One region of the Actinoplanes sp. CA-252034 genome, then DNA from elsewhere that is predicted to be linked to it. Evidence: riboswitches for the same ligand, from Rfam matches in the RefSeq annotation. Region 1 holds a riboswitch; each other region holds the start of a gene.
What was found. A riboswitch is a leader RNA that binds a small molecule or an ion and turns the genes downstream of it on or off. The one in region 1 is predicted to bind cyclic di-AMP.

Region 1 (7,018 bases):
TGAACGCGATCGCCAGGAGCACGATCGCCCATCCGGTGGTTGCGGGGAGCAGGTCGTCCAGGGCCTGCGCCGGGGTCCCCGCCAGCACGCCCGCCGAGCCGGTGGTGAGCGCGGTGACGATGCCGCAGAGCGCCACCGCGATGGCGATCGTGGCCAGCGCCTGACCGACTCCGATCACCGCGAGCAGGATGATCCCGCTCCGGCTGGCGCGGGCGTGCCGCAGCAGCCGCGGATCGACCGGCCCCCGCGAAGCCCGCCGGCCAGCCACTCCCGCCGGACCGCCGACCGCCGTGCCGCCGACCGCCGCGGGTACGGCCGACGGGTGCGCCGACGGGTTGACGGGCGGCGCGGAGACTGCCGGGCGCGGCGGTGGGCCGGCGGTCACGAGGCGACCCGTTCGCTGGCCACGCGACGGCGGAAGACCCAGTACGACCAGGCCTGATAGATGAGCACCCCGGCAGGATGAGCACTCCCGCGACGGTGATCAGGCGCAGCGCCTCGGGTCCGGCGGCGGCGCCTTCCCTGGTCAGCGACCATGCCGGATCGAGGGTGCTGCGCAGGACCACGTCACCGTGGGCGGTGAAGACGGCGACGACCGTGGCGGCGACCGCGGCCGCGACGGCGGCGAACGACAGTCCTTCGCGGGTACGCCGTGCGAGCAGCCCGGCAGCGAACACGACTGCCGCGGCGGCCAGGGGGAGGCGGTTGCCCGTACCGATGCCGATGAGGAGAAGCGTGACCGCCCCGGCCGTTCCGGTGTGGCGGGCGACGTCGCGGGCCCGCCGCCGGACCGGCCCGGTGGTGCGCAGCGCGAGGAACGTGGCGCCGAGCAGGATCGCGGCGAGGAGTGCGGCCAGCGCGCCGAGACCGGCGGCGGGGGTGAGCAGCGGGCTCAGGCTGCGGCCGAGCCCGGCCCCGGTGACCTCGCCGTCGGCGCCGAGGGCGAGGCCGTCGACGAGGATGCCGAGGACCGCGCCCCAGAGCAGCACGATGCCGCCGGACGAGGCGGCCAGGAGCAGGTCGGCCCGGCGCCGCCAGGACGGCGAGTCGTGTTTGCCGCGGAACTCCAGGGCCACCCCGCGGACGGCGAGGAGCAGCAGGATCGCGACCATCGGCAGGTAGAGGGCGGACATCAGGGCGGCGTACCAGTCGGGGAAGGCGGCGAACGTGACGCCGACGGCGGCGACCAGCCACACCTCGTTGCCGTCCCAGAACGGGCCGATGGTGCGCAGGGCGGCGCCGCGTTCGTGCTCGTCGCGGCCGAGGAACGTGAGGATCCCGACGCCGAAGTCGAAGCCTTCGAGGACGAAGTAGAGGACCCAGGCGAGGACGAGCACCGCGAACCAGAACGTGATCATGAAAGTGCGCTCCTAGTAGGCGGGGGCCGGTTCCGGAGCGTCCGCGGGGGCGCCTCGACGACGAGCGGCTTGCGGGACAGATGCACGACCAGGCGGCACCAGGCGACCGCGAGCAGGCCGTAGACCAGCGTGAACCCGGCCAGGGACGCGATCACCTCGACGGCGGTGAGGCCGGGGGAGATGCCGTCGGCGACCTTGGAGATGCCGAATGCCAGCCACGGCTGCCGGGCGGTCTCGGTGAACACCCAGCCGAACGTGTTGGCGGCGGCCGGCAGCAGCGGCGCGAGCAGCACGAAGCGGCGCAGCCAGCCGGGCGTTCCCCGCCCGGGCTGCAGAGACTCCGGCAGGAACGGCACGCGGCGGGTCCTGCCCCGGAAAACCCAGGAGGACCAGAGGTGGTACGCCCCCAGCGCCATCCCGAGCACGCCGGCCCCGATCATGAACCGGAACGTCCAGAACGCGACCGGGATCATCGGCACGTAGCTGCCCGGTCCGTACTGGGCGGTGTAGAGAGCCTGCAGATCGTCGATGCCCTGCACGGTCCCGTCGAACGACCCGGTGCCGAGGAAGGACAGCAGTCCCGGGATCTCGATGCTGAAGAACGGCCGGTCGTGTCCCAGCTCGCCGATCGCGAAGACCGAGAACGGCGCCGACGTGGTCGTCTCGTAGAGCGCCTCGGCGGCCGCCATCTTCATCGGCTGCACGGCCGTCATCACCTTGCCGAGGTGGTCGCCGCTGATCGCGGTCACCGCCCCGCCGATCAGCAGCATCCAGGCCCCGGCCCGCGACAGCGTCCGGAACGCGGCGTGGGAGGAGACCCGCCAGATCCCGATCGCCATCAGGAGCCCGCCACCGGCCATCGCCGCCCCACCCATCGTGTGCGGGAAGGCGGCCAGCACCACCTCGTTGGTCAGCAGCTCGGTGAAGCTCGTCAGGTGCGCCCGTCCGGTGACCGGGTCGAGTGCGTAGGCGACCGGGTTCTGCATGAACGAGTTGGCGGCCAGGATGATGTACGCCGACAGCAGCGTCCCCACCGCGACCACGACGATCGTGGCGGTGTGCAGCATGCGGGGCAGCCGGTCCCACCCGAAATACCACAGCGCCAGGAACGTGGCCTCGAGGAAGAACGCGAGCATCCCCTCGATGGCGAGCGTCGGCCCGAACACGTCGCCGTAGAACCGGGCGAACGCGCTCCACCCGAGCCCGAACTGGAACTCCTGGACCAGCCCGGTGACGACGCCGACCGCGAACGTGACGATCAGCAGCTTGCCGGTGAACTTCGTGAGGTGCAGGTACTTCTCCTTCGACGTCCGGATCCAGGCGATCTGGAATCCGGCGGCAGCCGAGGCGAGCGAGATCGACACCGGCACGAAGAGGTAGTGGTAGATCGTCACGACCGCGAACTGCAGCCGGGTCAGGTCGAGCACGTCCATGGGAGCCCCTCTACGACGATTCGTAGTAGATACTACGACGCGTAGTACGACACGGTGAAGTAGAGTGGGTCACATGGCGAGGAACGACCTCGAGCGCGAGGTCATGACGAAGTTGTGGGACGCGGGCGAGCCGCTCACCGTCCGGCAGATGCACGAGCGGCTGAGCGCGGAGCGCGATCTGGCGTATACGACGGTTATGACCGTTCTCGATCGGCTCGCCAAGAAGGGCCTCGTCACCCAGCAGCGCGCCGACCGCGCGTACAAGTACGCGCCGGCGCAGACCCGCGAGGAGATGACCGCCGGGGTGATGCTCGACGCGCTCAGCGCCACCCCCGACATGGACGCCGCGCTGGCCTACTTCGTCGGGCAGCTGCCGCCCGAAGCACTGAGGGCGGCGATCGAGAAGGCCCGTAACATCGAGCGGTGACCGCCCTCCTGCTCGGCGCCCTCGGGCTGACGCTCTCCCTGCTGGCGCCGCGGCTGCTGGCGAGCGCCCGGTGGACCGACCGCGCCCCGGTCGCGGGTGTCCTGCTCTGGCAGTCACAGACGCTCACCGCCGTACTCTGCGCGCTCGGTGTGGTCCTCGCCGCGCCCGAGGAGGTCGCCCGGGCCGCCGGGGCCCGCCATCCCGAGACCGTCGCCGCGCTGCTCTTCTCCCTGGCCGTGGCCGCGACCATCGTGATCCGGCTGATCGTGTCGCTGATCCGGGTGAGCTCCCGGGCCCGGGCCCGCCGCGCCCGGCACCGGATGCTCGTCGACCTGCTCGACCGGGTCGAGCGCCACGAGGACCTGGGTGGCGACGAGGTCCGAGTGCTCGACGGGCCGCTGCCGTTGGCCTACTGCGTGCCCGGTCGCGAGCCACGGGTCGTGCTCAGTGACGGTGTGCTGCGGACGCTCGACCGCGAGCAGGTCGACGCGGTGCTCGCCCACGAGCGTGCCCACCTGCGGCACAGGCACGAGCTGGTGATGGAGTCGTTCACCGCGTTCTACCGGGCGGTGCCGGGCCCGCTCCGGTCGAAGGCGCCGCTGGACGCCGTACATCTGCTGCTGGAGATGGTGGCCGACGACGCCGCCCGCCGCCGGACCGGCTCGGCCCCTCTGCGTGCCGCGCTCGCCCGGCTGATCGACGCCGTCCCTCTCGCGGAGGAGGTGACCGCCGACCCGGAGGGTGAATCCCGGCGCCGCCGCCTGACCCGTCTGGACGGTCCCGAACGGAGCTCCGCGGTCCTCACCGCGGTCGGGGTGACCGCCGCCGCCGGCCTTCTGGTGCTACCCACCGTGATCGTGGTCGTCCCCTGGTTGGCGCGGGCTCTGCGCAGCTGGCCGTTTTAGACACTGTGCGTATCGGTGACGGTGCGTACAGTTCGGCTGGCTGTGCGACCTTCATTTGCCGTCTTGATCCGAGTACGGTGGTCCCCGGTCCAGCCAGCCCCCCATCGGCCACCCGGCCGATCTGACGGACCACCGCCTAATCGTGTCCGGCCGAACAGCCGGGGGCGAGCCGGGGAACCGAGCACCTGGGGTGAAGCCGCGGCGACGCGGCCGGGCAGACTTCCCGCCCGAACCCGTCAGCTAACCCGGTCGGCGGCTGAACGGGAAGAAAGGACAACGCACCAGCGTGAAACGGATTGGCGCGCGTCGCGCCGGCCTCATGCGCACCCTGCTGTGCGCGGTGGCCGCGACCGGAATCCTGGTCACGGGTCCGACCGTCGCTCATGCCGAGCCCACCCCCGCGCAGATCGAGAAACAGATCGACGAGGAGTGGAACCAGCTCGAGCCGGTCATCGAGGACTACAACGGCACCCACACCAAGCTGGTCAAGCTGCGTAAGCAGCAGACGGAGCTGGCGAAGACGCTGGCCCCGCTGCAGAAGCAGGTGGACGCCGCGATGGTGGAGGTGCGGGGTCTCGCCGTCGACGCGTACATGCAGGGCTCACCGAGCCTGGTGAACGCGATGGTCCTGACCGGTTCGCCGACGGGCATGGTGGACAAGCTCACGCTTCTCGACCAGCTCGCCGTCAACCGGAAGGCGTCGATCGTGGAGGTCGCCAGACTCCGCGACAAGTACGCCGCCGACAAGGCCAAGGTCGACCAGCTCGAGGCGGAGATCGCGGTCCGCGACACCGATCTCGGGACGAAGAAGGTCGCCATCGAGAAGGAGATCACGAAGCTCCAGAAGCTCCGGATCACGGCCTACGGCAAGGCGAACGCCGACGACGGTGAGCTGCGCACCGGCCCGTGCCCGGTCGACTACACGAACGACAAGGGCGGCCGTGCCGCTCAGCGGGCGTGTGACCTGATCGGCAAGCCCTACGTCTTCGGCTCGGACGGCCCGAACAGCTACGACTGCTCGGGTCTGACGCAGGCGGCGTGGGCGTCGGTCGGCGTGCATCTCGAGCACTACACGAAGGATCAGTGGGGCTCCACCAAGGCGGTGAGCCGGAGCGATCTGAAGCCGGGTGACCTGGTCTTCTATTACTCCGACGTGCACCATGTCTCCATCTACATCGGTGGCGGCAAGGTGGTCCACGCGCCGAGCACCGGCGACCACGTGCGAATGGCGACCATCGACCGAGGTCCCATCGCCGGCTATCGCCGCCCGGCTTAGCGAACCCCCGCGGAAGGGTCGCCGTCTCCTCGACGGCGGCCCTTTCTCACTTCGTACGGTCGACGTGACCGCCCCTCCTCCGGCGCTGATCAGGCCGGTGGCAGGGCGGGCGTGCCACCCTCCAGGTCCTGCAGCTGACGGACGACGTGCTCGCCCAGCGCGGACCGGTAGTCCTGGGCCAGTTCGTCGAGCCGCTCGATCTCGGCGACCATCGCGGCCCGGTCACGGGCCACCTCGTCGAGAGCCTCGGCATGCTGCCGGCGCGCGTCGGCCTCGATCGAGTCGGCCGTCCGGACCGCGTCCCCGGTCAGCTGATCGGCCTGGGCCCGTGCGCTGACCAGCAGGTCGTCCGACTCGCGCTGGGCGTCGCGGACGTGCTCGTCGGCCGTCCGGTGAGCCATCCGCAGCACCCGGTCGTCGATCACGGCGCCCGGCCGGGGCTGGACCGCGGAACGGACCTCGTCGTGCGCCCGCTCCAACTGGACCTGCATCTCCCGGGCGTCGTGCTCGGCCCGGGCCAGCCCCTCGCGCATGAACTGCAGGTGAGCGGCCAGCTCGGCCACCTCGGCGGTCATCGTCTCCTCGGCCGCGCCGTTGGAGACCTCACGCAATCGGGCGGTCAACGCCCCGTTCTCGTCGAGCAGGCGCAGCATCTCCTGGCCGGCTTCCTCCAGGAGGGCATTGACCTCCTCCTCGTCGTAGCCGCGCTTGCCGATCGGCGGCTTCTTGAAATCCACGTTATGAATATCTGCGGGAGTGATCGGCATCCTTACCTCGCTTCCCGGCGTCCCTGACGACAGCTCAACGCCCGGGGAACCGGTTTCGGCACGGCGGCACGGAGGTCCGGCGTGGACGGGCGCTGGCGAATCGTATCCGCCGACCGCCACTTCGGCAGGCGGAAGGCGACCCCGGTCACCCTCCCGCGCGCACATAAGACCAGGTGGGGAGCGACTGTGTGGAATTCTCGGTCGATGGCCCCGGCCGGGTGGCGACGCGCGCCGGGCATAATCGCTTGTCATGAGCGATGCCTTGATCAACAGCCTGGTGGCCGCCGTCGAGGCGCGGCCCGACGACCTGACGCTGCGGCTGCACCTGGCCGAGCTGCTCGTCGCGGCCGGCCGTGGCCCGGAGGCGATCGGGCACGCCGCTCAGATCCTGGCCCGCGAGCCGGGCAACGCGGCGGCCCAGCAGCTCATGGCCCGTGCCCTGGGCGGCCCGGCCACCACCGGCGGGGCGACGGGCGCGGACGGGCACGGCGACGGGGCGGCTGCGGGTGGGGGCAGTGCTCCGGGCGTACCGCCGCAGGGATCTCCGGGGGAGACGCCGGCCGATCCTGCGGCAGCCACGCCGGCCGCCGGAGACGCCGTGGGCCGGAGCGGGATCGACTGGGCGGCCATGGAGGAGCAGTTCGGCGATGTGGTGCCGCCGCGATTCGCCCGTGCCGACGGCGAGCCGGACCCGGTGCGGGGCCACGCCGACCGGGCGTTCGACGTCGAGCGCTCCACCGTGACGCTCGCCGACGTCGGTGGCATGACCGACGTCAAGAAGCGGCTCGAGGTGTCGTTCCTCGGTCCGCTGCGCAACCCGAAGCTGCGCACCCTGTTCGGAAAGAGCCTGCG
Region 2 (7,018 bases), 1.7 Mb from region 1:
GCGGCATCGGCTTCATCCGCGGCAAGGAGACCGACCGCATCGGCGCCGTCGTGACAGAGCTCCGCCGCGCCGGCATCGACGCCGTCGAGGACACCGACGGCTTCACCATCCACCCCGGCACCCCGAAGCCGACGCGTTTCGCCACCTACGAGGACCACCGCATGGCGATGAGCCTCTCCCTGATCGGCCTCCGAACCCCCGGCATCGAGATCACAGACCCCGGTTGCGTCTCCAAGACCTACCCCGCCTACTTCACCGACCTCGCCACCCTCTGACCCGCCCTACACCCAATCCCGCGGGCAGCGCCCGTGTCTCCGGACGGCCCCGGCGCCTTCGGGTGGCGCCCGTGCCCGGTGCCCGTGCCGCGCGCGTCGAGTGCCGTGGTGCGTTCCGCGTCCGCCTTCCCCCTCGCGCCGAGTTCGACCGTGCGGCTCAGGCCCGCCTTGCGTCCCGCGCCCGCGTTGTCCCGCGCCCTTCCCTGTACCCGTGTTCGTCCCCTAACGCGTCCGTTCTGCGCCCGGGCATCCGGGCCGCGTTCGCGTTCCCAGGTGGTGACGGCTCGTTCACCGGTGGATCCGTCACCCTCGACCTTGTTGATGCTCGTGCCACTCACGCCATCGCGGAACATCACGGGCTCGTGGTGACGAGTGCAGGATCGGATCAGTCGGGTTGCCGGCTTGATCGGCGCTCGCTCTTAGTCGGGGCGCTCAGAGCGCCCGTTCACCTCCCCGGCCGCCCTTGCGGCCCTCCTATGGGCGGTAGCTGAGCCCGGTCGCGATACCGGGTGAGCCGATCGTCCCCGCGATGGGCCGTGCGTTCACCTGGAGGACTGATCGGGTGCGGCCGCCACCAGCGAAGGTCCGGTGAGTGGGCAACCAGCCCGGCGGCGGCGCTGCGGTCCTGATCCGGGCCTGCGTCGCGCGGACCCTCGAGAACGGATAGCCGTGGTTGTGGGCCGATGGTCGTACAAGAAGGGCGGGGTTGGTGGTGATCACCGCCTGCGGTGGACCGGCGGGTCGGGCGTGGGGAGGCTGGAGTCGGGTGGGGAACGCCTGCGGTGGGTTGCCGGTCGGGCGTGCGGAGGGGCGAAGTGGGCGTGAAACGCCTTCGAGGTGGCGGCTGGCAGGGGGAAGGCGGCACCGTGGGGAGCGCCTGTGCTGAGTGGCCGGCCGCCAGAGAGGGTGCGCCACCGGGGGAGGCGACCCCGATGGGTCGCTGCCCGGCTCTCGAAGGGCCGGCATCGCGTGGGGGTGCGGAGGCGGCGGTGATCGCCGATAGGGGTCAGGCGGGGATGGCCTCGCGGCGGGCGGTGTGCCGCCAGCGGAGGATGATCGCGGTGGAGAGGATGAAGCTGAACACGGCGGGAGCGAGGGTGAGCAGGTTCATCTCGCCGGGGGCGGCGACCGCGGCGCCGATGATGGCGTAGGTGACCGTGGAGGGGATGGCCGCGATCGTGGTGCCGAGCAGGTAGCGCTTGCGGCACACGCTGGTGGCGCCGTAGGCGTAGCCGACCAGGCCGAACGGGGCCAGGGGCAGGAAGCGGACCAGCAGGACGGCGGCCAGGCCGCGGCGGTTGAGCCAGCCGTCGAGGCGGGCCAGGCGGCTGCCGGCTCGGGCCTGGAGGGCGCCCCGGCCGGCCCATCGGCCCGCGTAGTACGTGGCGACGGCGGCGATCACCGCGGCGGCCAGGGCGGCGGCGCCTCCGGTGACGGCGCCCAGGAGGGCGCCGCAGGTCATCGTGATGAGGGTACGCGGGACCAGCACCGACAGCAGCATGCCGCCGAGGACCGCGACCGCCACGACAGCGCTCGGGCCCATCGCGGACAGTGTCTCGGCGATCTCCCGGAGCGGGAGGAGCGCCGAGACTGCGGCGAGGGCGCCCACACCGACGGCGAGTAGGGCGATCCGGGTGGTACGACGCTTCCACCCGGGGGTGTTGCCGGCTTGCTCAACTGCCTGAGGGTCCGCGGTGTCGGTGCCCCGCGGGGCGATCAGGTTGTCGGTCATGCAGGCCTACCGCCCCAACTGTCGTCGGTTATGGACAAGGTCTCGGGATCGGGTCACGCCGGCTGCCACCGCGAGTGGTGCGGCGTGCAGCCGATCAGGTCAGGCGGGAGCCGCCGCGGCGAGTCGTTCGGACCGGAGCCGGTCGGCCCAAGTGTCGTCGAGAGGGGCAAGCCTATCCGCGCCGGTCGCCCAACGCAGTAGCAGATCGGCTATCGCCGGGTTGCGGGCGAGCGCCGGGCCGTGCGAATACGTGCCGAGGATCTTGCCGGCCCAGGCGCCCTCGGTCTGGCCGTCGTTGCCGATGCCGCCGGTCACCCGGGCGAGTGGCGCGGCGTGGGCGCCCAGATGCGTACGCCCACCGTGGTTCTCGAAGCCGGTGAGCGGCGGCAGGCCGAGCCGTGGGTCGATGTCACCGCGGAGCTCGCCGACCGCCCGGGTCTCGCCCCGGTCGGAGGTGATGTCCAGCAGTCCCAGCCCGGCGCACTTGGCCCCCTTGGCGTAGAACGAGTGACCGAGCAGCTGGTAACCGGCGCAGATGGAGAGGATCGCGGCGCCCTGGGCGACGGCCTGGTGCAGGCCCTGGTCGGCGATGAGGCGCTGGGCGGCCAGAGCCTGCGGGCCGTCCTCGCCGCCGCCGATCAGGTAGATGTCGGCGGTGTGCGGCATCCGCTGGTCGGAGCGGACCTCGTAGGTCTCGGCCGGGATGCCGCGCTCGGCGGCGCGCCGGGCGAGGATCAGCATGTTGCCGCGGTCGCCATAGGTCGAGAGCAGATCGGGGTAGATCCACACGATCCGAAGGGCTTCAGTTGACACGGTCCAACTCCGCTCGGATGTCCTGGAACGCCGTGTAGTTGGCGATCACTTCGAGGCGGCCGGGCGGCACCGACCGCAGCGCCTCGTCGAATGTCTGTACGTGCCGGAACTGCACCTGGTTCACCTGGAGGCGCACGGCCAGGTCGTACGCCCGGTCGCCGGTGATCAGCACGGGCCGGTCGCGCAGCGGGGAGAAGTCGACGTCGTAGAGCCACGACGTGTCGAGCCCGTCGGGGTCGCGCGCGTTGATCGAGAGCAGCGTCGGTGCCTGGTCGGCCATGTCGAAGGCCTCCAGCCAGCTCGCCGGGTTCTTCGCGAGGAGCAGCCGGATGTTGCGGCCGTCCCGGTCGACCTGGGCGTAGCGGCCGGCGATCGACGCGACCCGGGAGAGCCGGGGGAGCGCCTCGATCGGCCGGACCCCGAACTCGGCGGCCACGGCCAGGGCGGTCGCCGCGTTGCCGATGTTGACCTTGCCGGGCAGTTGCAGCTTGACCAGGTGCCAGTCACCTCGCGGGTCGATCACGCCCTCGTCCTCGACGACCCACTGCGGGCGTGGGCGGCGCAGCGGGCAGCCGGTGCACCACCAGTCACCCTGCTGGCGCTCGATCGGGTGGCCGCTCTCCGGGCAGACGAACGAGTCGTCGAGCCATCGCTGGCCGGCGCTGAACCAGGTGATCTGCTGGCTGCCGGACGCGGCCCACACCACCATCGGGTCGTCGGAGTTGGCGACCACCCGGATCTCGGGGTGGCCGGCGAGGGCCGTCTTCCACAACTGCGCCATCATCGCCACCTCCTTCGCCCGGTCGAGCTGGTCGCGGGAGAGGTTGAGCAGCGCCACGACCTTGGGCTTGGTCTGGTCGATGACCTGCGCCAGGTAGTGCTCGTCGACCTCGAGGACCGCGAACGGGGTGTGCCCCTCCTTGGCCAGCGCCGAGGTGTGGCCGGTCGGCATGTTGGCGCCGAACGAGTTGGTGGCGACCCGGCCGAGGACACCGACCGCGGCCGCGGTCAGGCGGGTCGTCGTGGTCTTGCCGTTGGTCCCGGAGACCAGCGCGACGGCACGGCCGACCGCGAGGTGGGTCAGCAGGTCAGGATCGATCTTGAGGCCGATCCAGCCGCCGATCACCGAACCGTCGCCGCGGCCCGCGGCCCTGGAGAGCGCCGCCGCGGTCTTCGACACGGAGGTCGCGACCTTGGCGATGAGAGGCATTCCGTCCGTCACGCCAGCGAGGGTACCGGACTCGAACGTTACGACGCGTTGCCAGACCGTCAAGATCACGATGTGGCCGGTGTTTTCCCCGGTCCGGGCTTTTCGGACGTGTGGCCCGTTAGTGACGGGACTATTTGTGTGTTCTGTTTCACCCGTAACCTTCAACGCAGCGTATCTGCCCCATTACCTTCGGTGGGAGCAATTGTCTCGTGGAGGTAACAAACTGGACACCGACAGATGTGCCAATCACGGAGCGTGACATTCCTCCCGCTGACGATCATGGCCGGACTCGGGTACCAAAGATTCGCCGGACGCATTCCGCTCGCCGGCCGCACCGGATCGGTTCACGCCGAGCCCTGCCCCGGGCCGGACCGGTGCGACACCGCAGTTGAGCCACACAGACAAGGCATTCGGGGCAGGGACGGGGGACCCAATACCGGTCCGTCCGGCGCCGCGGAGGCTCTCCGTGGCTCGCCGGGAGGACCTTGGGGTGAAGCCGCCCACCCGCGGCCGGGCAACCTTCCCGCCCGAACCCGACAGCTAACCTCGCAGGCGTGCCGGAGGGATCTCTTCACCGTGCACGAACACAGTTCGAGCCGGCGCCGCCGCGCGTCCATCGGCACCGGAACCGTCGCACTGTCCCTGGGTCTCTGCCTCTGTGCCGGGCAGTTGATCGCCGCGTCACCCGCGGCGGCCGCCACGACCCCCGCCGTCACCCCGGTCGCCGCCGCTGCGGTGGCACCGAAGGTCACACCCTCGATGTGGTCGGCGGCGAGCACCCGCAGCCTCAAGTGGGGCTCCACCCTCAAGGTCACCGCCAAGGTGATCGACCCCAACACCAAGCAGGTCGCCAAGGGCACCGTGCGGCTCCAGGGCTACAGCAACGGCGCGTGGCGCACCTGGGACACGGAGACCGTCAAGAACGGCGTGGTCTCGCTCACCGCCAAGCCGACCAGCACCGTCTGGGTCCGGACCGTCTTCACCGGGACCGGCTACAACCAGAAGGTCACCAGCAAGGTCAAGGTGACGGTCAAGGCCAGCGGTGCCAAGGTGCTGGCGGAGGCCAAGAAGCACAAGGGCGCGCTGTACAAGTACGGGGCGTCCGGCCCCAAGCGCTTCGACTGCTCGGGCTTCACCAAGTACGTCTACAAGAAGGCGGCCGGTAAGAGCCTGCCTCACAAGGCGAACACGCAGCAGAAGTACGGCAAGTCCGTCGCGAAGGGCAAGAAGCAGGTCGGTGACCTGATCATCTTCCGCAACGGGTCGTACGGCTACCACGCGGGCATCTACGCCGGCAACGGCTACGTCTACGACTCACCCCACACCGGTGCCCGGGTCGGCAAGCACAAGATCTGGAACAAGAACTACGTGGTGCGCCGCCTGGTCGCCTGACCGGTTGCACGGCGGCAGTAAGAAGTGTCGTCTGACCGGTTTGCACAGCGGCAGTAGTAAGTAAGGAATAGCAGCGACGCCCGTGGGGCGTGACCTGAGTCGGGTCACGTCCCACGGGCGTCTCTTGTGTTCGGGCGATGTGGATTCCACTGTGAGCGCCCACTTTCCTCCCCCGGGGTGCCCCACTTCCCTCCACGGGGGACCGGAATCGGGCTTCTGCCGGCATATCGGCGGGCGGTTTCGGCCCTCGCAGGCTCCATGTCGGAAACCAGACCTTGTTGATCATGGTCACGCCCTCCACTCCACCCCACCGCCTGTGAACTGGGATTACGTCCGTGAGAACGGCTCGTGAGGGTTTGCTTTTGGGTTGCAGGTGGAGGGAAGTGGAGTAGAGTGGGGCGCAGTGGCAGGGCGGAGGAGCGACGCCGGACCTGCCGGCCCGAGTTGACAGGCGATCCGCTCCCTCCGCGATGGAGCGGCCGCCACGGCAAAGGGGTGGGGGCCGATGTTCCTCGGCACGCACACCCCCCGCCTGGACGAGAAGGGCCGGCTGATCCTCCCGGCGAAGTTCCGTGACGGGTTGGCGGGAGGTGTCGTGATCACGAAAGGGCAGGAGCGCTGTCTGTACGTGTTCCCGATGCCGGAGTTCCAGCGCATCGCCGGTCAGCTGCGCGAGGCACCGGTCACCAACAAGGCGGCCCGGGCGTACAGCCGGGTCTTCTTCGCGAGTGCCCATGACGAGGTTCCCGACAAGCAGGGCAGGGTGACGATTCCTGCCCATTTGCGGGAGTATGCCAGTCTTGGTCGCGATCTCGTGGTGATCGGTGCGAGCACCCGGGTCGAGATCTGGGACAAGCAGTCCTGGGATGAGTACCTCTCGGCGAGCGAGGAAGAGTTCGCCGACATCGAGGAGGGGGTGCTGCCCGGCGGACTGTAGGCGTGGCACTCGGACGGCCGGCTGGTTCGGCCCGGACGCCACTGCCGCCGTACTGCGAGATCTCCAGCCGCTCCCGCTCCTGGCGCCTCTTCCCCGGCGCCAGGCGCGTGTCCGGAGCCGGTTCGCCGGCGCGGGACATGAGCGGATGGGGATCTGGCGGTATGGACGGGCGACCGGGCCGAGCGGCAACGGGACAACGAACGAGTGGGACGCGAGCGGGCACGGCAATGGGGGTCGACATGGGGGAGCCGCGAGGCACGCACGTGCCGGTGTTGCTCGAGCGCTGTCTCGAGCTGCTCGATCCCGCCCTCACGTTGCCGGGCGCTGTTCACGTCGACTTCACGCTCGGTCTGGGCGGGCACGCCGAGGCGGTCCTCGAGCGGTATCCGGAGGTGGTCCTGGTCGGACTCGACCGGGACACCGAGGCCCTGGCGCATGCCCGGCACCGGCTGATCCGTTTCGGTGACCGCGTGCACCTGGTCCACGCCGTCTACGACGAGCTGCCACGGGTTCTCGACGAGCTGGGGATCCCGGCGATCCACAGTGGGCTCTTCGACCTCGGGGTCTCCTCGTTGCAGCTGGACGAGGCGGATCGCGGTTTCGCGTATGCGCAGGACGCGCCCTTGGACATGCGGATGGACCAGTCCCGCGGGATGACC
Region 3 (7,018 bases), 3.3 Mb from region 1:
GGCCGGCCTGCAGATCAGCCAGGACGGCTACCGGCTCACCCCACTCAGCGGCAGCCTGCCGGTCGGTACGCCGCAGCCGTTCCGGTTCCAGATCACCGGACCGGACAACCGGCCGGTCACCGCCTACACGACCACCCACGACAAGGACCTGCACCTGATCGTGGTCCGCCGTGACCTATCCGGGTTCCAGCACGTGCACCCCGAGCTCGGCAGCGACGGCATTTGGTCCATCCCGCTGGCGGTGCCCGCGGCCGGGCAGTACCGGGTCTTCGCTGACTTCAAGCCCTCCGGCCACGACGGCCTCACCCTCGGCGCCGACGTGCCCGCCGCTGGCGACTACCGGCCCACCCCGCTTCCCGCGGCCGCTCGGACCACGACGGTCGACGGCTACACGGTCATCCTGACCGGCGACCTCACGCCCGGCGCCTCATCCAAGGTGACCCTGTCGGTCAGCAAGGACGGCAAGCCGGTCACCGACCTGCAGCCGTACCTCGGCGCGTACGGCCACCTGGTCGCGCTGCGCGACGGTGACCTTGCCTACCTGCACGTGCACCCCGACGGTGAACCCGGCGACGGCCGCACCACGGCCGGCCCCGACGTCGGCTTCCACGCCGAAGTGCCCTCCACCGGCGCCTACCGGCTGTACCTGGACTTCCAACACGACGGAAAGGTCCGCACCGCTGAGTTCACCGCCGTTGCCGGATCCGTCACCGGTGTACCGAGCCCTGCGCCGCCGACCGCCTCTGCCGCGCCGAGCCCGTCCGGGCACGGCGCCGACGGCCACACCCACGACTAGGAGGAGAGCGTCATGGCAACCGTCGCCGGGCCGCTGCCCGTGGCCCCGAACCAGATCGAGCTGGCGATCGGCGGCATGACCTGCGCCTCCTGTGCCGCGCGGATCGAGAAGAAACTCAACCGCATGGACGGCGTGGTCGCGACCGTCAACTACGCCACCGAGAAGGCCAGCGTCGCCTACCCCGACGGTATCAGCGCCGAGGATCTGATCGCCACCGTCGAGAAGACCGGCTACACCGCGAAGCTTCCGCCGCCACCGCAACAGCCCGGTGACGACCCGGCCGAACACGCACAGCCGGTCGACGAACTGCGCGCGTTGCGGACCCGGCTGTTCACGGCGATCGCGTTCAGCGTGCCGGTGGTACTGCTGGCGATGGTGCCGGCCTGGCAGTTCACCTACTGGCAGTGGCTGTCGCTGACCCTGGCCGCGCCGGTCGTCGTCTGGGGCGGGTGGCCGTTCCACAAGGCGGCCTGGACCAACCTGCGCCACGGCGCCGCCACCATGGACACGCTCATCTCCATGGGCACGATCGCGGCGTTCGGCTGGTCGCTGTGGGCGCTGTTCTTCGGCACCGCCGGAGTCCCCGGCATGACGCACCCGTTCAGCCTCGACATCGGCACCACCGACGGCGCGGGCGCCATCTACCTGGAAGCCGCCGCCGGCGTCACCACCTTCATCCTCGCCGGCCGCTACTTCGAGGCCCGCTCCAAGCGCCGTGCCGGCGCCGCCATGCGAGCCCTGCTGGAACTCGGCGCCAAGGACGTCGCGGTGCTACGCGACGGCATCGAACGGCGCATTCCGGTCACCGACCTGGCGGTGGGGGACCGGTTCGTGGTGCGGCCGGGCGAGAAGATCGCCACCGACGGTGTCATCGAGGACGGCACCTCGGCCGTGGACGCGAGCATGCTGACCGGCGAGTCCGTACCGGTCGAGGTCGGCCCCGGCGATCCGGTGGTCGGCGCGACCGTCAACGCCGGCGGCCGGCTGGTCGTGCGTGCTACCCGGATCGGTGCCGACACGCAGCTCGCGCAGATGGCGAAACTGGTCGAGCAGGCCCAGACCGGCAAGGCCGCCGTCCAGCGGCTCGCCGACCGGATCTCCGGCGTGTTCGTGCCGATCGTGATCGGCCTCGCCGTCGCCACGCTCGGCTGGTGGGTGGGCACCGGCTCCGGCTGGACAGCCGCGTTCACCGCCGCCGTCGCCGTACTGATCATCGCCTGCCCCTGCGCGCTCGGCCTGGCCACCCCAACGGCACTGCTGGTCGGCACCGGGCGCGGCGCGCAGCTCGGCATCCTGATCAAAGGCCCCGAAGTCCTCGAGTCGACCCGGACCGTGGACACCGTCGTGCTGGACAAGACCGGCACCGTCACCACCGGCCGGATGAGCCTGGTCGACGTCGTTCCCGCCGACGGCGTCGACCGCGAGCGGCTGCTGCGCCTGGCCGGGGCGGTCGAGGCCGCCTCCGAGCACCCGATCGCCCAGGCAATCGCCGCCGCAGCAGCTGACAGCGCGCCGCTGCCGCAGGTGACCGGATTCGCCAACACCGAAGGCCTCGGTGTCACCGGCACCGTCGACGGCCACACCGTGCACGTCGGCCGCCCGGTACTGCTGCGCCAGGCCGGTCTGATGGTGCCCGCCGACGTCGAGCAGGCCGTCGATGCCGCTCACGCGGCGGGGCAGACCGCCGTGGTCGCGGGCTGGGACGGTCAGGCCCGTGGTGTGCTGGCCGTCGCCGACACCGTCAAGGCGACCAGCCGGGCCGCTGTCGCCCAGCTGCGGGCGCTGGGTCTGTCGCCGGTGCTGCTCACCGGCGACAACGAGACCGTCGCCCGGGCCGTGGCCGGACAGGTCGGCATCGACGAGGTGATCGCCGAAGTCCTGCCGGCCGGCAAGGTCGACGTCGTCAAGCGGCTGCAGGAACAGGGCAAGGTCGTGGCGATGGTCGGTGACGGCGTCAACGACGCCGCCGCCCTGGCCCAGGCCGACCTCGGGCTGGCCATGGGCACCGGCACCGACGCCGCGATCGAGGCCTCCGACCTGACCCTGGTCCGCGGCGACCTGATGGCCGCCGCCGACGCGATCCGCCTGTCCCGGCGCACCCTGCGCATCATCAAGAGCAACCTGTTCTGGGCCTTCGCCTACAACGTCGCCGCCCTGCCCCTGGCCGCGGCCGGGCTGCTCAACCCGATGATCGCCGGCGCGGCGATGGCGTTCAGCTCGGTGTTCGTCGTCGCCAACAGCCTGCGGCTGCGCCGCTTCACCAGCATCACGAAGGACAGTGCCGCCTGCACCTCCGCCAAGGACGGGTGCAGGCGGCACTGTGTTATGCCCGGAGGAGTGCGCGGTCGGTTGGGGAGCCGACTCAGACCAGGCGCCGGACCACGTAGTTTTTGCTCCAGATTTTCTGCTTGGTGACCGTCTTGCCGGTTCGCGGCGCGGCCCACATCTTGCCGCCACCGGCGTAGATGCCGGCGTGCGTGCCCTTCGTCCCCGTACGGATGACGATCAGGTCACCCGCGCGGGCCTTGGACTTCGCGACGGCCTTACCGTACCGCTGCTGCAGGTGGGCCTTGTGCGGCAGCTTCTTGCCCGCGGCCTTCTTGTAGACGTACATCGTGTAGCCGGAGCAGTCGAACCGCTTGGGGCCGGACGCGCCGAACTTGTACTTCTTGCCCTTGTGCTTCGCCGCTTCGGTCATGACCCGGTTCGCGGCCGCCTTGGACTTGGCGGCCTGGGACGCCGCCGCCTTGACGGTGATGCCGGTCTGGCTGAACGCCACGCTGGTCTGCGAGGACACCTGTGTGGTGGCGACCGTCGCGGCGGAGGCGGACTGTGGTGTGCCGAGCCCGCCGGTCAGAAGACCGAGACCCACGGACAGGGCGAGAGCGCCGACTTCCAGGGTACGGGCGGGCCGGCTCAGGGTGCTTACGCGCACGGTGAAGGAATCCCTCCGGCACGCCTGCGAGGTTAGCTGTCGGATTCGGGCGCGAAGGTTGCCCGGCCGCACGCTGGCGGCTTCACCCCAAGGTCCTCATGTCCCGGTCGCCGCGGTGCGGCGTGCCGGTCGAAGACCGCTCGTGGTTCCCCCGTCCCTGCCCCCGAATGCCTCATGACTCGTCATGCGGGTTGTGCCGCCGGACCGGGGCAGGGCTCGGCGTGGTCCAGGTCGGCACGACCGGCGAGCCTGTGCTCGCCGCCCCTCCTTGATAGCCCAGTCGGCGCCGATCCCAGCTCCCGGAGGTAATCACACTCAGTGACTGGCGTGCCGAGACGTGTCCGATTGGAAGACCGATGCGAGGTTTGTCGACACGGGCTGCTCATGCATGGTGAACCGAGAGTGGTTTTGATCTGTGAAAGGGAACACTCGATCTCGTACGTGGTAGCTGGGGGTGGCACCGGCAGTGTTCCCCGGTTCGTCGCGTCCGACGCGACTGCCGGTCGGTTCATTGTGGCCGACCGTCCGACGCTCGTCGCCCGAACCGATGGCCATCCCTGAAGCAGGGGTCACGGTGTGAATGCCCGATGGTGTCCGTTGCGGCGACGACCGCACCCAAGACGGTCGGTGCGCCGATGCAACCGAGCCGCAACCACCGGACCTTTCAACCAGCCGTGCCGTCGAGCGATGAGGCAGACCCCATCAACCGCATCGCCCGACCACGAAGTCTCACCCATCACGGCGGTCGATCGGCGTTCAAAAACTGTGAGAGGCAGGCTGTGAGAAATCGCTCCGTCCCGTCTGCCCTGGGCACGGGCACGTCGCCCCGCGGCGGGCGTGCCGGGAGGCTGATCGTCGCGCTCGTGGCGCTGACCCTGGCCGGAGGCGCGAGTTTCGGCGCCGCGCCCGCATACGCGGCCACCATGGCGCAGCGACAGGCGACCGCGGGTGGCTACACCGTTTCGCCGGCCACCGGCGGCTTCACCCGGGCGGTGCTCGCCGCTGATGCCACCACCGCGGCCTTCCAGGACCGCTTGGGCGGCGCTTTGCAGCACATGCTGGACACTGTGCTCGGCCCCGGCCGCTCAACGGTCACCACCAACGTCGAACTCGACCTCGACCAGGTCGCGACCTCCCGCACCACCTACCAGCAGGATCCGTCCGCCGGTGCCCTGTCCGAACGGATCAGCGAGCGCTCCTACATCGGCGACAACGGCGGCACCCGGTACGACAGCAGCAGCGCGTCGCGCGTCAACGCCCTCGACGAACTGCACGAGACCCGCCGGGAAGCCCCCGGCGACATCATCAGACTGAGCGTCGCCGTCCTCGTCGATGAAGCCGCCGCGGCGAACCTCGACCTGGCTCAGGTCCGTGAACTCATCGCCGTAGCCGCCGGTGTTGATGCCGGCCGCGGCGACCGGGTGACGGTTGCCGCCATGCCCATGCGCACCGCTACAGCCACTCCCACCGACAACGCCGTCGCGCAGCCCGGCACCGCATCCCCTGCCGCGCTAAGGACGGCACTCATCGCCGCGGTTCTGATCCTGTTGACCTGTGCCGCGCTGCTGGCCCTCCGCAAGCAACGGCGCCGGGCCGCGGCGGCCTCGGCGGCAGCCGACCGGCGAGAGCTGCTCCGTGCCCAACTGCACATCCAGCGCACTCCGGTCCCGGCTGCGGCAATCGCTACTGCACTCGACGAGGACAGACGACAGCAACGGGCGGTCGAGTCGGTCGACCCGGCGCAGACCGCGCAGCAGCTGCGAGAATGGATCGACCCCGGCCGGTAAGAACAGGCGGCCGGCTCAGGACTTCACGAGGCGGGCGATCGCCGCGCTCGCCTCCTTGATCTTTGCGTCCACGTCGCCCTCCGCCGCGGCGTGGACCACGCAGTGCTTCAGATGATCCTCGAGCAGGCCGACGGCTACCGCGTGCAGGGCGCTCTTGGCGGCTGAGATCTGGGTCAGGATGTCGATGCAGTAGGTGTCCTCGTCGACCATCCGCTGCAATCCGCGGATCTGCCCCTCGACCCGCTTCAGCCGGGCCATCAGCGCCTGTTTCTCTGCCGAATACCCGTGCGGACCGGCCGGTTTTGCCTCACTCATGCCGTGCAAGATACCCGGCACCGGTATCAGCCGGTGCGGCTGCGGACGCGTCCCGGCAGTCGCCGTGCCCGCTGCAGTGGCCTGCGGTCACCGAGCCCGCGATGTCGTAACCTGGCCCGGTGACCCGATCCCACCAGCCGGCAGCCCCGTGGCTGCTGCGCTGGCTGCTGGTCGTGATCACCCTGGCCGGTGTCGGGCTCGTGCAAAGCGCACACTGCGCCGACGGACCGACCGGCGCACACCATGCGGGGCATTCGGCTACCGCAGGGCATCACCACGGCGTTTCGGATCACGGCGTTGCGGCAAGTGGGCAGCACGTTACGGCAGCCCGGACGGCAGACACCACAGCCGGGCACTGCGAGGTCAGCGCCCCCGTCGCCGAACCCGCCGTGCGAGCCGGCGCCGTCGCGCTTCCGGCGATGACCGCCTGCGCCGACACCAGCGCACCCCACACGGCGGTGCCACCGATCGCATCCCGGGCACCCGCCGTCACCCTGACCCAACTCGGTGTAAGCCGCATATAGGACACCGCGCACGCATACGCATCCCGGCATCGCCGGATGTGCGCTCGTGCCTGCCCGGGGCCCGGCAAAGCCGGCCGTCACGCCCCGCCCGGCGGTGGTGTCCACCTGTTCCCTGCGCGGAAAGCCGAACCTTCGTGAACCTTCACGCCCTCCCCGCTGCCCTGCTCACCCATCAGCGCCAGCGCCAGTCCCAGTCGCATCGCTCGACCGGCGGCCGCCACCTGCCGGACGCGGGGGCGCTGCCGTGACCGAGACCCTGCCGCCGCTGCGCACCACCCACCCGTTCGATGCTGCCGGGGGACGGTGGTGCTTCGACCTGTGGGACGGGACCGGCCGGCCAGTCGTCTTCATCCCCGCGGTGTTGTTCGACCGGACGTGCTGGTGGCCGACCGCAGCCGACCTGCGCCCGTACGCCACCGTCGTCGCCGTCGACCTGCCCGGACATGGCGGTTCGCCTGGCCGGGACCGTTACGAACCCGACGACCTCGTCGACGATCTGGCCATGCTCGTCGACAGCCTGCAACTGCGGCGCGCACCGGTGATCGTCGGGCACGGCCCGTCAGCGACGCTGGCGGCCCTGTTCGCGGCACGCTACGCCACCCACGCCGTGGTAGCCGTCGACCCGATCCCCGCCACAGGCCTGTGCGCCGACGTCGACACC
Region 4 (7,018 bases), 4.7 Mb from region 1:
GCCACGGAACTCTTCCTGCCGTTCCTGACCGGCAACGGCTACGACATCCGCGTCCACGACTCGCCTGCGGTCTACGCCGACCCGGCGGTCATGTCCGAGATCGATCTGATCGTGCAATGCGTGTCCATGTCGTCGATCGAGCGCGACGAGATCACCGGGCTGCGGGCCGCGGTCGCCGCCGGCACCGGCTTCACCGGCTGGCACGGCGGCATCGCCGACTCGTTCCGCGCCTCGTCGGACTATCTGCAACTGGTCGGCGGCCAGTTCGCCACCCACCCCGGCAAGGAGCCCGGCTGCCTCGTCCACGACGAGACCGACAACTTCCTGACCCACACCATCGACATCACGCCACTCGGCCGGGAGCACCCGATCACCGCCGGCCTGACCGATTTCACCCTCACCACCGAGCAGTACTGGGTGCTGCACGACGACCTCAGCAACGTCCTCGCCACCACCACCCACCCCGTCCAGCCGTGGCAGCCGTGGCAGCGGCCGATCACCTCCCCCGCGATCTGGACCAGGCAGTGGGGCCGGGGGCGGATCGTGGTCAGCACCCCCGGGCACAGCCTCGACGTGCTCGCGCACCCGTCCGTCCGTACCGTCATCGAAAGGGGCATGCTGTGGGCGAGCCGCACCGCGTCGGCATCGTAGGCACCGGGTGGATCTCCGGTGCCTACCTGGAGACCCTGCGTGACCATCCCGCCGTGACCGTCGCGGCGGTCGCCGACCTCGACGCCGCGCGGGCGGCGTCGGTGGCCGCCGGCATCCCCGGCTGCCGCGCCCTGCCCGTCGGCGACCTCCTGGCCGACGACTCCATCGCGACCGTCCTCAACCTCACCGTCCCTGCCGCGCACGCCGAGGTCGCCTCCGAGGCGATCAAGAACGGCAAGCAGGTGTACGGGGAGAAGCCGCTCACCGCCGACATGTCCACCGCCCGCACCCTGGTCGAGCAGGCCGGCGCGCTCGGTGTGGCGGTCGGCTGCGCCCCCGACACGGTCCTCGGCACCGGCGTGCAGACCGCCCGCGCCGCCGTCGACGCCGGAGCCGTCGGCCGCCCCCTGTCCGCGGTGGCGGTGATGGCCACCCCCGGCCACGAACGCTGGCACCACCAGCCCGACTTCTACTACCGCCCCGGCGGCGGCCCGCTGCTCGACATGGGCCCCTACTACCTGACCGCCCTGGTCCACCTGCTCGGCCCGATCGTCGCCGTCACCGGCGCCGCCGCCCGCCAGCGCCCCACCCGTGTCGTCGGGACGGGCCCCCGCGCGGGCGAACGCATCCCGGTCGAGGTCGACACCCACGTGACCGGCGTCCTGCACCACGCGAGCGGCGCCCTGTCCACCGTCACCACCAGTTTCGACGCCGTGCGCACCACCGCCGCCCCGATCGAAGTCCACGGCGAGACCGGCACGATCGAGGTCCCCGACCCCAACCACTTCGACGGCGACGTCCGCCTCTTCGCCCTCGGCGCCACCGACTGGCAGACCCTGCCGCCGTCCGCCGGTTACGCCGGGGCGTCCCGCGGCATCGGCCTGCTCGACATGCTCACCGCCCCGTCCCCACGGGCGAGCGCGTCCCTGGCCCTGCACGTCCTCGACGCCATGACGTCCCTGCTCCGCTCGGCCGCCGAGGGCCGCCGCATCGACCTGACCACCACCACCGAGCGCCCCGCCCCGGTCCCCCTGACCCCGGCGGCCCGATGGCGCGGATAGCGGGCCGCTCAGATCCGCCCGAGATCGACCTCGACCGGGAACGGCGCGCGCAGCTTCACCACCCCGGTGAAGACCTCGCCGTCCCGGTAGCGGCCGGTCGCCGGGTCGAGAACGTAGGTGTACACGATCGGCGCGCCGGTGACCGCCTGTTCGACACGCCAGTAGAACGGGATCCCGGCCCTCGCGTACTGATCGGTCTTGACGATCCGGTCGGTCGTCTCCGACCCGGGTGAGACCACCTCGACCACGAGGAGCACGTGCTCGGGCCGGGTCGGGGTCACGTCGATGGTGTCCGCCCGGTACACCGTCACATCCGGACGGCGGTTGTTCAGCGGCACGTCCTGGAGCCGGACATCGAAATCGGTGTCCGCGTTCCAGTCCGGTCCGGCGGCCTGGTCGAGAGCGTTCGCCAGCAGCCGCGCGAGGCGATGGTGCCGCTTGGACGCGCTCGGACTCACGAGCACGATCCCATCCACGATCTCGATGCCCGCACACTGGTCTTCGGTCCACGTCGCGTACTGCTCGGCCGTGACCTGCTCATGCATCCAGGCCGGCGCGACCATTTCGGCAGTCATGAGCACCCCCTGCACGTGATCGGCCATCTGGCTCAACATACCGTGGCCCGGGCCGGGCCACGGTGGCGTCACCAGTCGTAACCGATGTCACGGGATGACCGGTTTACATCCGGTCGGCGCTCATCTATGTTGTGTGCGCTACTCGGTCCACGGGGGATCGACGCGACCGATTGCGTTCATTCGCTGTTTGCCTTTCCACGTGCCCTCCCTCGGTGTGCCCTTTTTCATTTGTGCGCCCGGCGCGGAGCTTCACGGTTCGGATCTGGAATGCGCTTCTCTCCGGGCTGGGCGTCATCCGCATGGAGGAGAGCCTTGCTCAAGAAACGTGCCCTGTCGGTGCTCACCGTGGGCGCCGCGGTAGTCGTCACGCCGTTGGCCGCGGTGCCGGCGCTGGCGGCCACCGCGACGACGGCCAGCGCCTACGGATTCGTCACCAAGATCGAGATCGGCGTTCCGGGTGCGGCCGGTGCCCGCGCCTGCAGCGGGGCGCTGGTCCGCCCGGACTGGGTCGTCACCTCCGCCGCCTGTTTCGCTCAGAACGGTGTGCCGATCGCCGACGGCGCGCCCCCGGCGGCGACCTCGGTCACCGTGGGCCGTGCGGACCTGTCCGCCACCACCGGTGAGGTGCTGGCCGCCACTCGGGTGGTGTCGCACCCCGACCGGGACGTGGCCCTGGTCCGGCTGGTCCGGGCGTCGACCACCGGAACGGTCGTCGAGCTCGGCGCCACCGTGCCGGCCGCCGGGGAGGCGCTGCGCCTGGCGGGGTACGGGCGTACCCGTACCGAATGGGTGCCCCGTCTCCAGCACGCCGGTGACTTCACCGTCGAGTCGGCGCCGGCCACCGCCTCGGTTCAGCTGGTCAACCTGCCGGACACCACGGTGTGCAAGGGTGACGCGGGCGGTCCGATCTTCCGGGAGACCGCCGGGCGCGCGGTGCTCGCCGCCGTCACGAGCGGCGGTGGGCAGCAGGGCTGCCTCGGCGCGCCGAGCGACGCACCGGCCGGGGCGACCGGCACCCGGGTCGACGACATCGCCGACTGGGTGGGCACGGTGACGAAGCCGGTGGTGGTCCTGCCCGCGCACCGTGGCGACGTGCACGCCGGTAGCGGCCGCTGGGCGGACTTCGACGGCGACGGCAAGGACGACTACCTGGTCATCCAGGACAGCGGCTCGGTCGACGCGTACCTCAACCGGGGCGCCGGCTCCGCCGGCTGGCTGTCGCTGGGTCAGGTCGCGAGGGGCGTCACGGACCGCGCCAAGGTCCGCTTCGCCGACTTCGACGGCGACAACAAGGACGACTACATCGTCATCCAGGACAGCGGCGCGATCGACGTCTACCTCAACCGGGGCGGCGACCAGGCGGGCGGCTGGCTGCTGCGCAGCAAGGTGGCGACGGGTGTCACCAGCGACCGCACCAAGGTCCGCTTCGCCGACTTCGACGGCGACGGCAAGGACGACTACCAGATCGTCCAGGACAACGGCGCGGTCGAGGTCTACCTCAACCGCGGCGGTGACGGCACCGGCGGCTGGGTGGTGCGCGGCAAGGTGGCGTCCGGTCTCTCCACCGACCGTACGAAGGTCCGGTTCCACGACTTCGACGGCGACCGCAAGGACGACTACCTGCTCTTCGACGACAACGGTGGAGTGATCGTCTACTTCAACCGCGGTGGCGACGGCGCGGGTGGGTGGGTGAACCGCGGCAAGATCGCGTCCGGTCTGACCACGGACCGCACCAAGGTCCGCTTCCAGGACTTCGACGGCGACCGCAAGGACGACTACGTGCTCCTCGACGACGTGAGCGGGGATCCCGCCGCCGTCTACCTCAACCGTGGTGGCGACGGCGCCGGCGGCTGGGAAGTCGTTCCGCGCAGCTGAACGACCGCACCCGAGCGACCGATCCGTGGCCGCCGTCCCCTTTCACGGGACGGCGGCCACGGCCGGTTCGCGACGCCGTCGGCTGATACGGGTACGGGGTATCTTGCACGGCATGAGTGAGGCGAAACCGGCCGGGCCGCACGGGTATTCGGCGGACAAACAGGCGCTGATGGCGCGGCTGAAGCGGGTCGAGGGCCAGATCCGTGGACTGCAGCGGATGGTCGACGAGGACACGTACTGCATCGACATCCTGACCCAGATCTCGGCTGCCAAGAGCGCCCTGCACGCGGTGGCGATCGGTCTGCTCGAGGATCACCTGCGGCACTGTGTGGTGCACGCCGCGTCCGAGGGTGACGTGGACGCGAAGGTCAAAGAGGCCAGCGCGGCGATCGCCCGTCTCGTCAAGTCCTGACGGCCGGTCGGCCGCCCGGGCGTGGCGGACCGGCTGACCGGGGCCTGGGCCGGTCGGGGCGGCTCGGCGGATTTCGCGGTGTTCCGATTCACAGGCCGGACCCCTCCCCGGGCCGCCTCTGGTGAACGCAGCGTGCCGACGAACCTCGCAGGCTCGTCGGCAACCGGACATCGGCCGGCGCTTCAACTACTCAGCGTGAGCATTTCGGGCGGGTGGCGGTGTCCGGCGCCTCGGCTATCAAGGAGGAGCGGCGGGCATCTGCTCGCCGGTCGTGTCGATCCGGACCACGCCGAGCCCTGCCCCGGTCCGGCGACACGAGCCCGCATGACGAGTCATGAGGCAATCGGGGGCAGGGACGGGGGAACCACACATCGGTTCCCGGCCGGCACACCGTTCGCGGTGGCCCGGCCGCGGGACCTCGGGGTGAAGCCGCATCTCGCGGCCGGGCAATCCTTCGCGCCCGAACCCGACAGCTAACCTCGCAGGCGTGCCGGAGGGATTCCTTCACCGTGCGCGTTCGCTCCTCGAGCCGGCACACCCGTTTCCTGGGAGCCGGTACCATCGCCCTGTCCGTGAGCCTCGGTCTGGTCACCGGCGGGCTGGGCACACCGCAAGCCGTCTCCGCCGCCCCACGGGGCGTCACCGCCTCACCGACCGTCACCGCGTTACGGGGCGTCACCGCCTCACCGACCTTCACCGCCTCACCGGGCGCCGCCGTCGGCAATCCGGCGCCGGCCGGCACGGCCGTCGCCATCACCGCCGTCACGGCACAGCCGGTGGGCGCCCGGGTCGTGGCCGAGGCGGCCCGGCACAAGGGCAAGCGCTACCTCTACGGCGCCACCGGCCCGGCCCGGTTCGACTGCTCCGGTTTCACGATGTACGTCTACCGGAAGACGACCGGCCGAAAGCTGCCGCACAAGGCGAATCTGCAGCAGAGGTACGGCAAGGCCGTCAGCAGGGCCGCGGCCCGCCCCGGCGACCTGATCATCATTCGCAAGGGCTCGCGCGGCACGCACGCCGGCATCTACGCCGGTGACGGCACGATGTGGTCGGCGCCGCGAACCGGCAAGACGGTCACCAGGCAGAAGATCTGGAGCCGGAACTACGTGGTACGCCGCCTGGCCTGAGGCTCCACTATTCGGTACTACCGGGTACCGCTATGCGGTGTTACCGTATAGCGGTACCCGGTGTCACGAGGTACCGGGGATTCGCGGAGGAGCCGCCATGGAGGACCTGACGGAGATGCTCAAGGGCACGCTCGAGGGTTGCGTGCTGCAGATCATCGACAGCGAGGAGACGTACGGCTACGCGATCACCCGCCGGCTCAACGACCTCGGCTTCACCGACGTCATCGACGGAACCGTCTACACCATCCTGTTGCGTCTGGAGCGCAACGGCCTGGTCCAGGTGACGAAACGCCCGTCCGAGGTCGGCCCGCCCCGCAAGTTCTACACCCTCAACGACGCCGGTCGCGGGGAGCTCGCGACGTTCTGGGCGAAATGGGAGTACGTCTCGGCACGCATCGACAGGCTCAAGGAGGGCGGACGATGAACTTCTGGGAGACCATCACCGGCAGCGACCTCACCCGGCAGTGGCGGGCGTTCGAGACCCGCGCCCAGGCGCTGCCCGAGGACTATCGCGAGGCCTGGGCACAGATCAACGCCGGGCTGTCCCCCTATCCCGACTTCAGCGGCCGCAACCTGATACCGATCGTCGACGCCGCCCTGAGCCTGCTCGAGGAGTCCTCGGCGGACGGTCAGAGCGTCCACGAGGTGCTCGGCGACGACATCGCGGGCTTCTGCACGGCGCTGGCCGGCGGCAAGGGCGCCCGGAGCTATCGCGACAGGTGGCGCGAGCAGCTCAACCGGACCGTCGCCCGCAAACTGGACCGGCTGGGAGCCTGACATGAGCATCCACGACATCATCCAGGGCAAGAAGCAGTGGCGGGCGCACGTGGCTCGGGTCAAGGCGCTGCCGCCGGACTACCGGATCGTCTACCGGGAGATGCAGAAATACCTGTTCAAGGTGGGGCCGGTCGACCTCGCCGACGGGACCCTGCTGACCGGGATCGTGGACTTCTTCGAGGAGGGCGCCGCGGCGGGCAAGGGCGTCCGGCAGCTCATCGGCGCCGACGTCGCCGCCTTCTGCGACGACCTCATCGGGGACAGCCGCACCTTCGCCGACGTCTACCAGGACTCGGTCTCCCCGGCACCGCGGACGGTCACCAGACCCGACTCGTAGGCGGTGATCACCAGCTGGGCGCGATCACGGGCTGCCAGCTTGTGCAGCAGACGCCCGATGTGCGTCTTCACGGTGCCGACACCGAGATGGAGGTGCTCGGCGATCTCGGTGTTGGACAGGCCGGCGGCGATCAGGGACAGCACCTCACGCTCGCGGTCCGTGATGGCGTCGAGGCCGCGCAGCGTACCCGACGCGGGTTTGTC

Region 2: linked by a shared signal. The riboswitch ahead of ACQPZW_RS08160 (C40 family peptidase) and the one ahead of ACQPZW_RS15685 (NlpC/P60 family protein) in region 1 are both predicted to bind cyclic di-AMP.
Region 3: linked by a shared signal. The riboswitch ahead of ACQPZW_RS31345 (C40 family peptidase) and the one ahead of ACQPZW_RS15685 (NlpC/P60 family protein) in region 1 are both predicted to bind cyclic di-AMP.
Region 4: linked by a shared signal. The riboswitch ahead of ACQPZW_RS37385 (C40 family peptidase) and the one ahead of ACQPZW_RS15685 (NlpC/P60 family protein) in region 1 are both predicted to bind cyclic di-AMP.

What each region holds. Positions count from the first base shown of each region.
Region 1 is NZ_CP191846.1:3,490,740-3,497,757, forward strand. Features, by position in the region: gene cydC (thiol reductant ABC exporter subunit CydC) at 1-385, opposite strand, end outside; partial or broken gene cydB (cytochrome d ubiquinol oxidase subunit II) at 516-1,358, opposite strand; gene ACQPZW_RS15670 (cytochrome ubiquinol oxidase subunit I) at 1,355-2,791, opposite strand; gene ACQPZW_RS15675 (BlaI/MecI/CopY family transcriptional regulator) at 2,865-3,218, shown strand; gene ACQPZW_RS15680 (M56 family metallopeptidase) at 3,215-4,123, shown strand; cyclic di-AMP (ydaO/yuaA leader) riboswitch at 4,247-4,393, shown strand; gene ACQPZW_RS15685 (NlpC/P60 family protein) at 4,410-5,399, shown strand; gene ACQPZW_RS15690 (DivIVA domain-containing protein) at 5,489-6,136, opposite strand; gene ACQPZW_RS15695 (AAA family ATPase) at 6,417-7,018, shown strand, end outside.
Region 2 is NZ_CP191846.1:1,748,382-1,755,399, forward strand. Features, by position in the region: gene aroA (3-phosphoshikimate 1-carboxyvinyltransferase) at 1-275, shown strand, start outside; gene ACQPZW_RS08145 (TVP38/TMEM64 family protein) at 1,282-2,007, opposite strand; gene ACQPZW_RS08150 (type 1 glutamine amidotransferase) at 2,107-2,820, opposite strand; gene ACQPZW_RS08155 (MurT ligase domain-containing protein) at 2,810-4,030, opposite strand; cyclic di-AMP (ydaO/yuaA leader) riboswitch at 4,426-4,600, shown strand; gene ACQPZW_RS08160 (C40 family peptidase) at 4,607-5,422, shown strand; gene mraZ (division/cell wall cluster transcriptional repressor MraZ) at 5,928-6,359, shown strand; gene rsmH (16S rRNA (cytosine(1402)-N(4))-methyltransferase RsmH) at 6,587-7,018, shown strand, end outside.
Region 3 is NZ_CP191846.1:6,774,973-6,781,990, reverse strand. Features, by position in the region: gene ACQPZW_RS31355 (hypothetical protein) at 1-796, shown strand, start outside; partial or broken gene ACQPZW_RS31350 (heavy metal translocating P-type ATPase) at 809-3,070, shown strand; gene ACQPZW_RS31345 (C40 family peptidase) at 3,159-3,731, opposite strand; cyclic di-AMP (ydaO/yuaA leader) riboswitch at 3,738-3,864, opposite strand; gene ACQPZW_RS31340 (flagellar M-ring protein FliF C-terminal domain-containing protein) at 4,319-5,518, shown strand; gene ACQPZW_RS31335 (metal-sensitive transcriptional regulator) at 5,534-5,833, opposite strand; gene ACQPZW_RS31330 (alpha/beta fold hydrolase) at 6,602-7,018, shown strand, end outside.
Region 4 is NZ_CP191846.1:8,235,527-8,242,544, forward strand. Features, by position in the region: gene ACQPZW_RS37360 (ThuA domain-containing protein) at 1-651, shown strand, start outside; gene ACQPZW_RS37365 (Gfo/Idh/MocA family protein) at 621-1,712, shown strand; gene ACQPZW_RS37370 (Uma2 family endonuclease) at 1,721-2,314, opposite strand; gene ACQPZW_RS37375 (FG-GAP-like repeat-containing protein) at 2,600-4,162, shown strand; gene ACQPZW_RS37380 (metal-sensitive transcriptional regulator) at 4,275-4,574, shown strand; cyclic di-AMP (ydaO/yuaA leader) riboswitch at 4,902-5,077, shown strand; gene ACQPZW_RS37385 (C40 family peptidase) at 5,147-5,701, shown strand; gene ACQPZW_RS37390 (PadR family transcriptional regulator) at 5,799-6,125, shown strand; gene ACQPZW_RS37395 (DUF1048 domain-containing protein) at 6,122-6,478, shown strand; gene ACQPZW_RS37400 (DUF1048 domain-containing protein) at 6,480-6,815, shown strand; gene ACQPZW_RS37405 (response regulator) at 6,761-7,018, opposite strand, start outside.